DNA from 2 places in the Streptomyces lacaronensis genome. Region 1 is predicted to be linked to the other one. Evidence: riboswitches for the same ligand, from Rfam matches in the RefSeq annotation. Region 1 holds a riboswitch; the other holds the start of a gene.

Region 1 (6,903 bases):
GGCCTTCGCGATGGTCGCGGGCGCCCTGTGCATGCAGTACCTCATCGACGACGGCGTCTGGTGGCAGGGCCTGCTGCTCGGCCTCGCCGCCGCGGTCAGCGCGACCCTCGGCGACCTCGGCGAGTCCATGATCAAGCGCGACCTCGGCATCAAGGACATGGGCAAGCTGCTGCCCGGCCATGGCGGGATCATGGACCGGCTCGACTCGCTGCTGCCCACCGCGCCGGTGGTGTGGCTGCTGCTGGTGATCTTCGTGGGTGGCGGCTGACCACGCCCGCCCACGGGCCCCGCGCCACTCCCGGCGCGGGGCCGTTCGTATGTCTGCGACACTGGGTGAACCATGCCTAAGCCCGGAGAACTCACCTTCGTCGCGCCGCGTGGGGCCAAGAAGCCCCCGCGGCATCTTGCCGACCTCACGCCCGCCGAGCGCCGGGAGGCCGTCGCCGCCCTCGGGGAAAAGCCCTTCCGGGCAGGTCAGGTGTCGCGTCACTACTTCGCGCGCTATGCCGACGACCCCGCTCAGTGGACCGACATCCCGGCCGCCGCGCGCGAGAAGCTGGCCGCCGGGCTGCTGCCGGATCTGATGAGCGTGGTGCGGCACATCAGCTGTGACGACGACACCACGCGCAAGACGCTGTGGCGGCTGTTCGACGGCACGCTCGTGGAGTCCGTCCTGATGCGCTACCCGGACCGGGTCACCATGTGCATCAGCTCACAGGCGGGCTGCGGGATGAACTGCCCGTTCTGCGCCACCGGGCAGGCGGGGCTGGACCGGAATCTGTCCACCGCCGAGATCGTGCACCAGATCGTCGACGGGATGCGGGCCCTCCGGGACGGGGAGATCCCCGGTGGCCCGGCCCGGCTGTCCAACATCGTCTTCATGGGCATGGGCGAGCCGCTGGCCAACTACAACCGTGTCGTCGGCGCCATCCGCCGACTCACCGACCCCGAGCCCGACGGGCTCGGTCTGTCGCAGCGCGGTATCACCGTCTCCACCGTCGGCCTCGTCCCGGCGATGCTGCGGTTCGCGGACGAGGGCTTCAAGTGCCGGCTCGCGGTGTCGCTGCACGCGCCCGACGACGAGCTGCGCGACACCCTCGTGCCGGTCAACACCCGCTGGAAGGTGCGCGAGGTCCTGGACGCCGCATGGCAGTACGCGGAGAAGTCCGGCCGCCGGATCTCCATCGAGTACGCGCTGATCAAGGACATCAACGACCAGGCCTGGCGCGCCGATCTGCTCGGCCGGCTGCTCAAGAGCCACCGGGTGCATGTGAACCTCATCCCGCTCAATCCGACGCCCGGTTCCAAGTGGACGGCGTCGCGGCCCGAGGACGAGAAGGCGTTCGTGGCGGCCCTGGAGGCCCACGGGGTGCCGGTGACCGTCCGGGACACCCGGGGCCAGGAGATCGACGGGGCCTGCGGGCAGCTGGCCGCTTCGGAGCGCTGAGCACCGGCTGATACGGTGCCTGGGCATCGTTGCATCATGCGATCGTCATAGAAGCGAACATCCGTACAAGTGAACATTCCGACAGGGGAGCGCTCAGAGCGCTGAGAGTGCGGCACGGCCGCAGACCCTCGGACCTGATCCGGGTCATACCGGCGTAGGGAGTCAGCATCACCATGAACAGTCAGCTTCGGCGTGCCATCTCGGCCGCCCTCTTCGCCTCACTGGCCCTGGGCGCGCTCGTCGGCTGCGGCGAGGACACCAAGAGCGGCTCGGACTCCAAGACGGTCACCCTGGTCACGCATGACTCGTTCGCGGCCTCCAAGGCGGTCCTCAAGGAGTTCACCAAGGAGACCGGCTACAAGGTGCGCGTGCAGGCCGGGGGCGACGCCGGAGCCGCCGTCAACCAGGCGATCCTGTCCAAGGGCCATCCCCAGGGCGATGTGTTCTTCGGTGTCGACAACACGCTCCTCTCCCGTGCGCTCGACAACGACCTGTTCACCCCCTACCCGGCGAAGGGCCTCGACAAGGTCCCGGCGGCCCTTCAGCTCGACCGGGCCGAGCACCGCGTCACCCCCGTCGACTTCGGCGACATCTGCGTCAACTACGACCGGAAGTACTTCGCCGACAAGAAGCTGACGCCGCCCCGGACGCTGGACGATCTGACCAAGCCCGCTTACAAGAACCTCCTGGTCACTGAGAACGCGGCCACCTCGTCCCCCGGTCTCGGCTTCCTCCTCGCCACGGCCGCGAAGTACGGCGACGACGGCTGGAAGGGCTACTGGAAGAAGCTGCGGGCCAACGGCGTCGAGGTCGTCGACGGCTGGGAGCAGGCGTATTACGACCGGTTCTCCGGCTCGGCGGGCGGCGGCAAGGGCGACCGGCCGCTCGTCGTCTCCTACGCCTCCAGCCCGCCCGCCGAGGTGGCCGACGCCAAGAGCAAGCCCGCGAAGGCCCCCACCGGGGTGGCGACGGGCACCTGCTTCCGGCAGGTGGAGTTCGCCGGACTGCTGAACGGCGCGGGCAACACCAAGGGCGGCAAGGCGCTGCTGGACTTCCTGCTGAGCAAGCGGTTCCAGGAGGACGTCCCGCTGAACATGTACGTCAACCCGGCGCGCGAGGACGCCAAGCTGCCGGAGCTGTTCACCCGATACGGGGTCAGGATCGCCGACTCGGCCACCCTGGCGCCGCAGAAGATCGCCAAGAATCGTGAGCCGTGGGTCAAGACATGGTCCTCGCTGGTCCTGTAGAGCCCCGCGAGAACCGTAAGAAGGCCAATGACCACCGTAAGGCCGATAGGGGCGAGGGCGGCGGCCGTCGCGCGATCGCCCTCCGGCTCGCCCTGATGGCGGTGCCGCTCGCTTTCTTCGCGGTCTTCTTCGCCTATCCCGTGGCCGCCATCGTCACCCGGGGGCTGCGTGTCGGCGGTCGGTGGCGGTTCGGCCGGATCGCCGAGGTGGTGACCGATCCGGCGACGCTGGACGTCCTGTGGTTCACCTGTTGGCAGGCGGTCGCGTCGACCGCCCTCACGCTCGCGGTGGCGCTGCCCGGCGCGTATGTCTTCGCCCGCTTCGACTTCCCCGGCAAGGGGCTGCTGCGGGCCGTGGTGACCGTGCCGTTCGTCCTGCCGACCGTCGTCGCCGGATCGGCCGTCCTGGCCCTGCTCGGCCGGGGCGGGCTGCTGGACGAGCTGTGGGGGGTGCGGCTGGACACCTCCGTCTGGGCGATCCTCCTGGCCCACGTCTTCTTCAACTACGCGGTCGTCGTCAGGACCGTGGGCGGGCTGTGGGCCCAGCTCGACCCGCGCCAGGAGGAGGCCGCGCGAGTACTCGGCGCGAGCCGGCTGTCGGCCTGGCGCCGGGTGACGCTGCCCGCCCTGGCCCCGGCCGTGGCCGCGGCCGCGCTGATGGTGTTCCTGTTCACCTTCACCTCCTTCGGTGTGATCCAGATCCTCGGCGGCCCCCGCTACGCCACCCTGGAGGTGGCGATCTACCGGGAGACCGCGCAACTGCTCGACCTCCCCTCGGCCGCGGTGCTGACCCTCCTCCAGTTCGCCGCGGTGGCGGCCGTATTGGCCCTGCACGCGTGGACAGTGAGGCGCCGCGAGAGCGCCCTGCGGCTCGTCGACCCGGGCCGCACCGCGCGCCGCCCGAAGGGCCCGGCCCAGTGGGCGCTGCTGTGGGGCGTGCTGGCGGTGGTCGCGCTGCTGATCGTGACACCGCTCGCGGTGCTGGTGGAGCGCTCGCTGAACGGACCGGACGGCTACGGGTTCACCTACTACGAGGCGCTGCGGTCGGCCGCGGACAGCGGGGGCACCTTCTTCGTGGCTCCCATGGAGGCCGTCGGGAACTCCCTGTGGTACGCGGCGGTCGCCACCGTCTTCGCCCTCGTCGTGGGCGGTCTCGCCGCCGCGGCGCTCACCCGTAAGGCGGGCAGGCTGGTGCGGGGCTTCGACGCGCTGCTGATGCTGCCGCTGGGCACCTCGGCCGTCACCGTGGGGTTCGGCTTCCTGATCGCCCTGGACGAGCCCCCGCTGGATCTGCGCGCCTCCTGGGTCCTGGTGCCGCTCGCCCAGGCCCTGGTGGGCGTGCCCTTCGTCGTACGGACCATGCTGCCGGTGCTGCGGGCGGTGGACCACCGGCTCCGGGAGGCGGCGGCCGTGCTCGGGGCGTCCCCGTGGCGGGTCTGGCGGGAGGTGGACATGCCGCTGGTCGGACGGGCCGTGGCGGTCGCGGCGGGCTTCGCGTTCGCCGTCTCCCTGGGCGAGTTCGGGGCGACCGTCTTCATCGCGCGCCCCGACCATCCGACCCTCCCGGTGGCCATCGCCCGCTTCCTGGGCCGGGCCGGACAGCTCACCTACGGGCAGGCGATGGCCCTGAGCACGATCCTGATGCTGGTCTGCGCCGGATCGCTGCTGGCGCTCGAGCGCATCCGCACCGACCGTTCCGGAGAGTTCTGAATGACGCTGCTGCGACTGGACGAGGTGACCGTGAGGTTCGGCCGGCGCGACGCGCTGGACGCCGTGGACCTGGAGGTCGCCGAGCACGAGACGGTCTGTGTGCTGGGGCCGAGCGGAAGCGGCAAGTCCACCATGCTGCGCGTGGTGGCCGGGCTGCGGCGACCCGACACCGGCCGGGTGTGGCTCGCCGGACGCGACCAGAGCGGGGTGCCTACGCACCGGCGCGGCGTGGGGTTGATGTTCCAGGACCACCAGCTGTTCCCGCAGCGGGACGTGGGCGGCAATGTCGCCTTCGGGCTGCGGATGCGCAAGGTGGGCCGTGCGGAGGCGGATCGCCGGGTCGCCGAACTGCTGGAGCTGGTGGGGCTGCCGGGCGCCCAGCGCCGCCCCGTCGACTCGCTCTCCGGCGGTGAGCAGCAGCGGGTGGCGCTCGCCCGCGCGCTTGCCCCGCGGCCCAAGCTGCTGATGCTGGACGAGCCGCTGGGTCAGCTCGACCGGGGGCTGCGGGAGCGGCTGGTGGTGGAGCTGCGCGAGCTCTTCGAACGGCTGGGCACCACCGTTCTCGCGGTCACCCACGACCAGGGGGAGGCGTTCGCGCTCGCGGACCGGGTGGTGGTGATGGAGAACGGCCGGATCGCCCAGACGGGCACCCCGCTGGAGGTGTGGCAGCGGCCCGCCACCGAGTTCGTCGCCCGGTTTCTCGGCTTCGACAATGTGGTCGAGGCGATCGTGCACCGCGACGTCGCCGACACCGTATGGGGCAAGCTGCCCGTGCCGCCCGGTTCCCGGCCGGGCCCCGGCAGGCTGCTGGTCCGCCCCGCCGGGGTGCGGCTGACGGACCCCGGGGAGGGGCTGGCGTGCACCGTGGCGGCGCGCACCTTCCGCGGTGACCATGTGGCGCTCATCCTGCGGCTGTCGGACCCGGCCGCGCCGCGTCTGGAGGCGTCCTGCGCCCTGCGGGACGCCCCGGAGGCGGGGGCCCGGGTCGGGGCGGTCATCGATCCGGGCGACGTGGTGCTCCTGGACCCCGAGCCCTGACGCCGGGGCCCCTTGCCTCCGCTGGTACGCCTCCCCTGGTACTCAGCGCTTCCTCGCCGCCGCTCAGGCCAGCATCGACAGCAGCGCCGCGGGTGCCTCGTCCACCGAGTCCACCAGGGCGATACGGGCCTTCATGGACCGTCCCTCCGCGAGCGCTTCGAGCAGCGGCCAGGTCGGCAGCCGCCGGGTCCAGTGGTCCCGGTCCACCAGCACCATCGGGGTCGGCTCACCGCGCGACTCGTAGTAGTTCGGCGTCGCGTTGTCGAAGATCTCCTGGACGGTCCCGGCGGCGCCGGGCAGGAAGACCACGCCCGCGGTCGAGCGCGCCAGCAGGCCGTCCTCACGGGTGGCGTTGGCGAAGTACTTGGCGATGTGCGAGGCGAACGCGTTCGGCGGCTCATGCCCGTAGAACCAGGTGGGGATGCCGACCGACGCCCCGCCGTCCGGCCAGCGCTCGCGCACCGCGAAGGCGGCCTCGGCCCAGGCCCCGATGGACGGCCGGAAGGAGGGCGTCTTGCCGAGCAGTTCGAGCGCCTCGTCCAGCACCGCGTCCTCGTGCGGGGCCGCGTAGGCGCCGAGGTTCGCGGCCTCCATCGCGCCCGGCCCGCCGCCCGTCGCGACCGTGAGGCCGGTCCGCGCCAGGGCACGGCCGAGCCGTGCGGCGCCCGCGAATCCGTCGGAGCCGCGCTCCAGCGCGTGACCGCCCATGACGCCCACCACCCGCGTCCCGACGAGGAATTCGTCGAGCGCGTCGGAGACCGCGTCGTCGTGGATGGAGCGCAGCATCGAGGCGAAGATGTCGCCGTCGGTCTTGGTCCGCTGGAACCAGGCGTAGGCGAGCGCGTCCGGCGTCCGCACGTAACCGTGTTCGGCGAGGCCCTCGAAGAGCTCCGCGGGGGAGTAGAGGGTGCCGCGGTACGGGTCGAACGGCAGATCCGGCACCGGCGGGAACACCAGCGCGCCCCCGGCCCGGACCTTGGCCGCCGCCTCGGTCTCCATCGGGCAGCCGAGGAAGACGGCCTCGCTGGTGTCGGTGGAGAGGAGCGCGGCCGTACGGCCTGTCAGGTCCACGGACTGGACCCGGAACCCGGCCAGGGTGCCGCGGGCGACGACCTGGTCGAACTCCTCGATGGACTCTATTTCCCGGTCTGGTTCCTGCACGCCGACATGCTAATCACACCGGAGGCAGGGGGCTGTGGATTGGGGCAATCGTGACCGGGCCGCTTCGCCGCACAATCCAGACATGAACACCGACACCCGGGATTTTCAGCGGTGGAACGGCATCGCCGTGAGATGCGCCACCACCCACACCAGCGGCACCAGGAGCGCCAGCAGTGCCGACGCGCGCAGCGCGGCCGCCCCGCGGAGCAGCCGGGCCGGGGCGCCGAGGCGGACCAGGGCGGCCGTCGTGCGCTCGCGCGCGCTCCTCGCTTCCACGACCGCGGTCAGGGTCGTGGCCGCG
Region 2 (6,903 bases), 4.5 Mb from region 1:
GCTGGAGCGGGTCAGCTTCGGATGAGCCGCCGGACGGATGGCGTTGGCCGTCCGGCCGCCGCCATCCGTCCCCGAGCCCTCAGAACACGCCGCCCTTGGTCCTGATGGTGATCGTGCTGCCCTTGGGCGCCTCGTCGCCGCCCTCCACCGACTGGTCCTGCACCTTGTCCCCGGGGAACAGCAGCGCCTTCTCGACGTCCACCTCGAACCCGGCGTCCTCCAGCTCCGCCTTGGCGTCGTCCACGTTCATCCCCGTGACGTCCGGCACCTCGACCATCTGCACGCCCTTGGAGATGGTCAGCGTCACCGTGTCGCCCTTGGCGGCCTTGTCGTCCGTCGACGGGGACTGCTCGGCGACCGAGCCCTTGTCCTCCTCCGAGAACACCTGCCGCTCGGCGATCTTCACCTTGAAGCCCTCGTCCTCCAGCGTGGACCGGGCCTCGTCGACCGAATCGCCCACCACATCCGGGATGTCGACCGGTTGGCCCCTGCTGACCACGATCGACACCGGCGTCTCGGGGCGGCGCACGGAGTCGGGCCCCGGGCTGGTCGAGAGGACCGACCCCTGGGCCGTCTCACTGCTGAAGCGGCCGGTGACCTTGCCGACCGTCAGCCCCTGGTCCGCGATCTTCCGCCTGGCCTCGGCGAGCGGCATGCCCACCACATTGGGCACCTCGGCCCGTGGGCGCCCCTGGGAGACCCGGATGGTCACGGTGCCGGTGTCGCGGACGCGCTCGCCCGGACCGGGCTTGGAGCCGATGACCTTCCCCTTGGGGATGACATCGCTGAACTCGTTGACGACCTTCACGTCGAGACCCGCGGCGTGCAGCTTCTTCTCGGCCTCCGCCTGGGTCTTCCGCAGCACCGGCGGGACCTCGGTGAACTGGCCGGCGCTGATGTACCAGATCCCGACGCCGAGGGCGATCGCCAGCAGCACCGCGGCGGCGATCGTCACGATCCCGCGGCGCGGCAACCGGCCCCGGCCGCCGCGGCCGCCCCCGCGGTGCCCCTGTTGCCGGGGCGGTTCCGGGGGCAGCTCCAGACGGCTGGTGTGGTTGAGCTGGTCCTGGTCCTGGACGGCCGCCGCCGGGCGCGGAATCACCGCCGTACGGTTCTCGGACCCGGCCGAGTTGTCCTCCTTGGCCTGCGGCGGCACCGCGTCCAGCTGGTCGTCGGTCAGCGCGGCCCGCACCGCGCGGGTCGTGCTCAGCAGCGCGACGGCGTCGGCGGGGCGCGCGTCGACGGCGCGCGCGGTGGCCGAGGCCACCAGCGCGTCCAGCTCCGGGGCGACCCCGGGCGCGAGGGCGGAGGGCGGCGGGACGTCCTCGTTCAGATGCTGGTAGAGCACCTGCGCCGGGGTGCTGCCGCCGTGCGGCTTGGCGCCGGTCAGCATCTCGTACAGCACCACACCGCAGGCGTAGACATCGGCGCGGGTGTCGGCCGTGCCGTGCTCGATCTGCTCGGGCGCGAGATACGAGACGGTGCCGAGGACACTGCCGGTGGAGGCGCTGGTGTTGGTGTCCACCGCCCGGACCAGTCCGAAGTCGGCGACCTTGACCCGGCCGTCGTCCCCGATCAGCACGTTCTCGGGCTTCATGTCGCGGTGGACGAAACCGGCGCGGTGGGCCGCGCCGAGCGCGGCCAGCACCGGCTCCAGGATGTCCAGCGCGGCGCGCGGACGCAGTGCCCCGCGCCCGCGGAGCACATCGCGCAGGGTGCAGCCCGAGACGTACTCCATGGCCAGATAGACATGGCTGCCGTCGGTCCCCTGGTCGTAGACGGCGACCACGTTGGCGTGCGCGAGTCTCGCGACGGACTTCGCCTCCCGGATGAAGCGCTCGACGAAGGCGGCGTCGGAGGCGAGGCCCTGATGCATCACCTTCAGCGCGAGCACACGGTCCAGCCGGGTGTCGACGGCCCGGTAGACCGTCGCCATCCCGCCAACGGCGATGCGCGCCTCGATGCGGTAGCGGCCGTCGAGCTCCTGCCCGACGAGGGGGTCCTGGAGGGTCGTATCCACGGAGGAAGTCTACGAGGCGCCGATATCGGCCAGGACCGCCCGCCTCAGGTGGGGCGGGCACTGCAGCGGAACGGTGACATCGGCGGGTCAGTTGTGCGACGCGGCGGCGATCGCGGCCAGCTCCTCCAGCGCGGAGGTCCAGGACAGCGTGGCGTACTCGGCGTGCTTCGCCTTGGCGTCGTCGGGGACGGCCAGGGCGCGGATACCGCTCTCCGCGAACCGCAGCCGGGTGCCCCGCCCCTCGGGCGAGAGCGCGAACTCCACGAGGGTGGCTTCGCCGGGGTCCGAGGGGGCGTGATCGGGCTCCAGGGCCAGCCGGAAGCGGAAGAGGGCATCCGGAACCGCCCGCTCGACCATGCCGTGGAACTCTCCGTGCTCGTCCCAGCGGAACCGGAGCCGCCCGCCGGGGTGCGGATCGATCTCGCAGCCGCCGGGGGCATACCAGGCGCGGATGTACTCGGGCGTGGTCAGCACCCGCCACACCCGGTCGATCGGCGCCGGTACGTACACCTCGCGCTCGATCCGGTCGTCCACGGTCACGGTCACGGCGACCACCTCCGGGCTGTGGGCTGCTCCCTCCCTCCACGGTAGGCCCCCGAGGGGCCCGGACACCGGCTGGCGAAGGCCAGGAGCCCTGGCCGAACGTGCGGGACCTGGCCGAACGCCCAGGGCGTAGCCGAACGCCCAGGGCCCAAGCAGGTCAGAGGAAGTCCGCTACGGTTCGGGCAGCGCCCCGAAGGGGCGCGGGGCTGTGTCGATATGCGGCTCCGCCGCGTGGGCGCGACCAGCCACGACGGCGCCGCAGTCGGCCGACGACGCATCCCGGCACGTCCAGCGGAGCGCTTAGCCGAAGGCCGGGCGCTCGGGGTCCAGGGCGGCCAGGCCCTCGGCCGGGCTCGACGCCTCGGCGAAGTGGCGGCGCGGGATCCGGCCCGCCCGGTGGGCCAGTCGCCCCGCCTCCACGGCGTGCCGCATCGCCCCCGCCATCAGCTCCGGCTCCCGGGCCCGGGTGACGGCCGAGGCGAGCATCACCGCCGCACACCCCAGCTCCATGGCCAGCGCGGCGTCCGACGCCGTGCCCGCGCCCGCGTCGAGGATCACCGGCACGGTGGCGCGTTCGGTGATCAGCTGGAAGTTGTGCGGGTTGCGGATACCGAGCCCGGAGCCGATCGGGGAGCCGAGCGGCATGATCGCGGCGCAGCCGACGTCCTCCAGCTTCCGGGCCAGGATCGGATCGTCATTGGTGTACGGCAGGACCGTGAACCCGTCGTCCACCAGGATCTCGGCCGCGTCCAGCAGCTCGATCGGATCGGGGAGCAGGGTGCGCTCGTCGGCGACCACCTCCAGCTTGACCCAGTCCGTGCCCAGGGCCTCCCGGGCGAGGCGGGCGGTGAGCACGGCCTCACCGGCGGTGAAACACCCGGCGGTGTTGGGCAGCGGGCGGATCCCGTGCCGGTCGAGCACGGAGAGCACCGACCCCTGCACCGTGGGGTCGAGCCGCCGCATCGCGACGGTCGTCAGCTCGGTGCCGGAGGCCAGCAGCGAACGCTCCAGGATGTCCAGACTGGGCGCGCCGCCCGTGCCCATGATCAGCCGGGAGCCGAAGTCGGTCCCGGCGATGGTCAGCGGATCGGGCGTGGCGAGCGTCGCGCGGTCGGCGGCGCCGTGGGCCGTCGTGGCGTCGGGGGCGTCGGGGGCGGTGGTGACGGCTGTGGTGGCCGGGGCGGCCGGGGCCGCCGGTGTGGTCGGGGTGGTCGCGGTGGTCGTGGTGGTCGTGGTGGTCTTGGTGGGAGCCATGGTGGGGATCAGCCTCCTTGGACCGCGGTGAGGACCTCGACGCGATCGCCGTCGCCGAGCGAGGTCGCGGACCACTGGGTGCGCGGGACAACCGTCTCGTTGACGGCGGCGGCGACACCCGAGGGCGCCTGGGTGAGGGTCGCGACGAGCCGGTCGAGCGTGGTGCCCTCGGGCACCTCGCGAGGCTCGCCGTTGACGGAGACGGTCATGTGTGCTGCTCCTGTGCTGGGGAGTGCGCGGCGCCGGGGGCACCGGGAGAGGAAGTCGCCGAGGGGGCCGCGAAGCGCCGCGGGCTGAACGGCCGGGCCTCCGGGGGGAGTTCTCCGCTGGTGAGGGCCTCGGCCATGACATCGCCGGTGATCGGGGTGAGAAGCACACCGTTGCGGAAGTGACCGCTGGCCAGCAACAGCCCCGGCAGCGCGGTCGGGCCGAGCATCGGGGCGTTGTCGGGGGAGCCGGGGCGCAGCCCGGCGGACGTCTCCACCAGCGGCAGTTCGGTGATGCCGGGCACCACCTCATGGGCGTCCCGCAGCAGTTCGTACACCCCGCCCGCGGTGACCGTGGTGTCCCAGCCCAGCTCCTCGCTGGTCGCGCCGATGACCAACTCGCCGTTCTCTCGCGGCACCAGGTACACCGGCGCGCCGCGCACCACGGCCCGTACGGTCCGGGAGAGGAACGGCGCGTACCGCTCGGGCACCGACAGCCGCACCACCTGTCCCTTGACGGGCCGTACGGGCGGCAGGACGTCCTCGGGAACGCCCGCGAGCCGTCCGCTGAGGCTTCCGGCGGCCAGTACGGTCCGCTCGGCGGCCAGGCGCGTACCCCCGGTCAGCTCGACCCCGGTGGCGCGGTCGCCGTCCAGCAGCAGCCGCTCCGCGCGGTCGCGGTGGAAGGCGACCCCGGCCCGCTCGCACGCGGTGAGCAGCGCCGCCGTCAGCCGCCGCGGATCCACCTGGTGGTCACCGGCGACACGCAGCCCGCCGTGTACGCCCGGCGCGAGCATCGGCTCCAGACGGCGGCATTCACGCCCCGTCAGCCACTCGGACTCCAGCCCGAGCCCCTGCTGGAAGGTGTGGAGCTCGCGCAGATGGGCGCGGTCGTCGGCGTCGAACGCGACGGCGAGCGTGCCGCACGCGCGGTGGCCCACGTCCTGGCCGCCGGCCTCCTCGAGCTCGGCCACGAAGTCCGGATAGCGGCGTGCGGAGGCCATGTTGAGGCCGAGCAGGGTCTGCTCGCCGTAGTGCAGCTCGGTGACGGCCGCCAGCATCCCGGCCGCGACCCAGGCGGCTCCACCGCCGGGCGCGGGGTCGACGAGCGCGGTGCGCAGCCCGCGCTGGGCCGCCCGCCAGGCCGTGACCAGCCCGATGATGCCGCCGCCGATGACGAGGGCGTCGTAGCGTCCGCCGGTTGGCGGCCCGCCTGATGTTTGAGGTCCGTCGTCGTGACCGTGACCGTGACCTGGTGCGTGCGTGGACACGGTGCCCCTCCCTTCGCCGGCATGACCCGGATCAGGTTCGTACGGTCGGAGGCCGTCCCAGCCTCCCTCTCAGCCCGGTCCGCCCGGGCTCCCGCGAGTGCTCTGTCCCGCCACCCTAGTACGTGCCCCGAATCGCCCGAAAGAGCGGCCGTACACCAGGAAACCCAGCTCCTCACCCAGCCCCTCCGACGGGTGAGGAGCGGGGTCGGGGAGCCCCGCACTCCCAGCCCCTCCGACGGGTGAGGAGCGGGGTCGGGGGCGGCCCCGCACTCCCAGCCCCTCCGGCGTTTGAGGAGCGGGGTCGGGGGCGGAGCCCCGGCAGGGGGCGAGGGGGCGGAGCCCCTTCGTTTCGGGAAGGGGCGGGGTGGGGGCTCACCGCCGGAGGCGCCCACAACCCGCACCCCTGGTCCGGCCCCCGTCCGCCCCCACCCCGCTTTGTGTCCGACCTCTCGTAAGCCGCTCTCCAGTCCGCCCCACCAGCCGCAATACAGTGATCGTGTGAGCGATGAGACGACGACGAAGCCGTCCTCGAACGGCGCCGGACAGCGCGTGGTGATCGTCGGCGCGGGCATGGCGGGGGTGCAAACCGCCGTCGCGCTGCGCGAACACGGCTGGACCGGGGAGATCGTCCTGCTGGGCGCGGAGCCCCACCAGCCCTACGACCGGCCCCCGCTGTCCAAGGCCGTACTGCTCGGAAAGGCCGAGGGCTCGACGCTCGACGTGGACTTCGCCGGGCTCGGCATCGGGCTGCGGCTCGGCGTCGAGGTCACCGGCCTGCGCCCGGACAAGCGGCTCGTCGAGACCGCGACCGGCCAGCTCCTGTACGACGTCCTGGTGATCGCCACAGGCGCCGAGCCGATCCCGCTGCCGGGCAGCGAAGGAGAGCCCGGCGTCCATCTGCTGCGCACGCTGGACGACGCCGAGCGGCTGCGCCCGGTGCTCGCCCGGCAGCGCGAGATCGCGGTCGTGGGGGCGGGCTGGATCGGCGCGGAGTTCGCCACCGCGGCGCGCGAGGCGGGCTGCGCCGTGACCGTGGTCGAGGCCGCGGACCGGCCGCTGGCGGGCGCGCTCCCGGCCGAGGTCGCGGCCCCCATGGCGGCCTGGTACGAGGACTACGGCGCCCGGCTGGTCACGGGCGCCCGAGTGGCCTCCGTCGACGAGAGCGGGCTGCTGCTCGGCGACGGCACCCGGCTGCGCGCCGGCGCGGTGGTCGTCGGGATCGGGGCCCGGCCCGCCACGGACTGGCTCGCGGGCTCGGGCGTGGAGCTGGCCGAGGACCGGTCCGTCGTCGCCGACGACCGGCTGCGCACCTCCGCGCCGGACGTCTACGCGGTCGGCGACTGCGCCTCCTTCCCGTCCGCCCGCTACGGAACGCGGCTGCTGGTGCACCACTGGGACAACGCGCTCCAGGGCCCGCGCACCGTCGCGGCCAATGTGGTGGGGAGCCGGACGGCCGCTCACTTCCCCGGTGTGGTGTACGACCCGGTGCCGTACTTCTGGTCCGAGCAGTTCGGGCGCTTCGTGCAGTACGCCGGGCACCACTCGGAGGCCGACGAGCTGGTCTGGCGCGGCGATCCGGCCGGTGCCGCCTGGTCGGTGTGCTGGCTGC

What was found. A riboswitch is a leader RNA that binds a small molecule or an ion and turns the genes downstream of it on or off. The one in region 1 is predicted to bind thiamine pyrophosphate.
Region 2: another riboswitch for thiamine pyrophosphate. It lies ahead of thiO (glycine oxidase ThiO); the one in region 1 lies ahead of ACMTAK_RS16365 (thiamine ABC transporter substrate-binding protein).

Annotation. Positions count from the first base shown of each region.
Region 1 covers NZ_JBLHDK010000003.1:3,899,359-3,906,261, reverse strand. The annotation lists gene ACMTAK_RS16375 (phosphatidate cytidylyltransferase) at 1-268, shown strand, start outside; gene rlmN (dual-specificity RNA methyltransferase RlmN) at 341-1,447, shown strand; TPP riboswitch at 1,521-1,625, shown strand; gene ACMTAK_RS16365 (thiamine ABC transporter substrate-binding protein) at 1,621-2,694, shown strand; gene ACMTAK_RS16360 (ABC transporter permease) at 2,790-4,403, shown strand; gene ACMTAK_RS16355 (ABC transporter ATP-binding protein) at 4,404-5,441, shown strand; gene ACMTAK_RS16350 (LOG family protein) at 5,505-6,602, opposite strand; gene ACMTAK_RS16345 (hypothetical protein) at 6,708-6,903, opposite strand, start outside.
Region 2 covers NZ_JBLHDK010000003.1:8,406,518-8,413,420, forward strand. The annotation lists gene ACMTAK_RS36135 (maleylpyruvate isomerase family mycothiol-dependent enzyme) at 1-25, shown strand, start outside; gene pknB (Stk1 family PASTA domain-containing Ser/Thr kinase) at 80-2,020, opposite strand; gene ACMTAK_RS36145 (SRPBCC domain-containing protein) at 2,108-2,566, opposite strand; gene ACMTAK_RS36150 (thiazole synthase) at 2,864-3,817, opposite strand; gene thiS (sulfur carrier protein ThiS) at 3,826-4,026, opposite strand; gene thiO (glycine oxidase ThiO) at 4,023-5,198, opposite strand; TPP riboswitch at 5,286-5,399, opposite strand; gene ACMTAK_RS36165 (NAD(P)/FAD-dependent oxidoreductase) at 5,865-6,903, shown strand, end outside.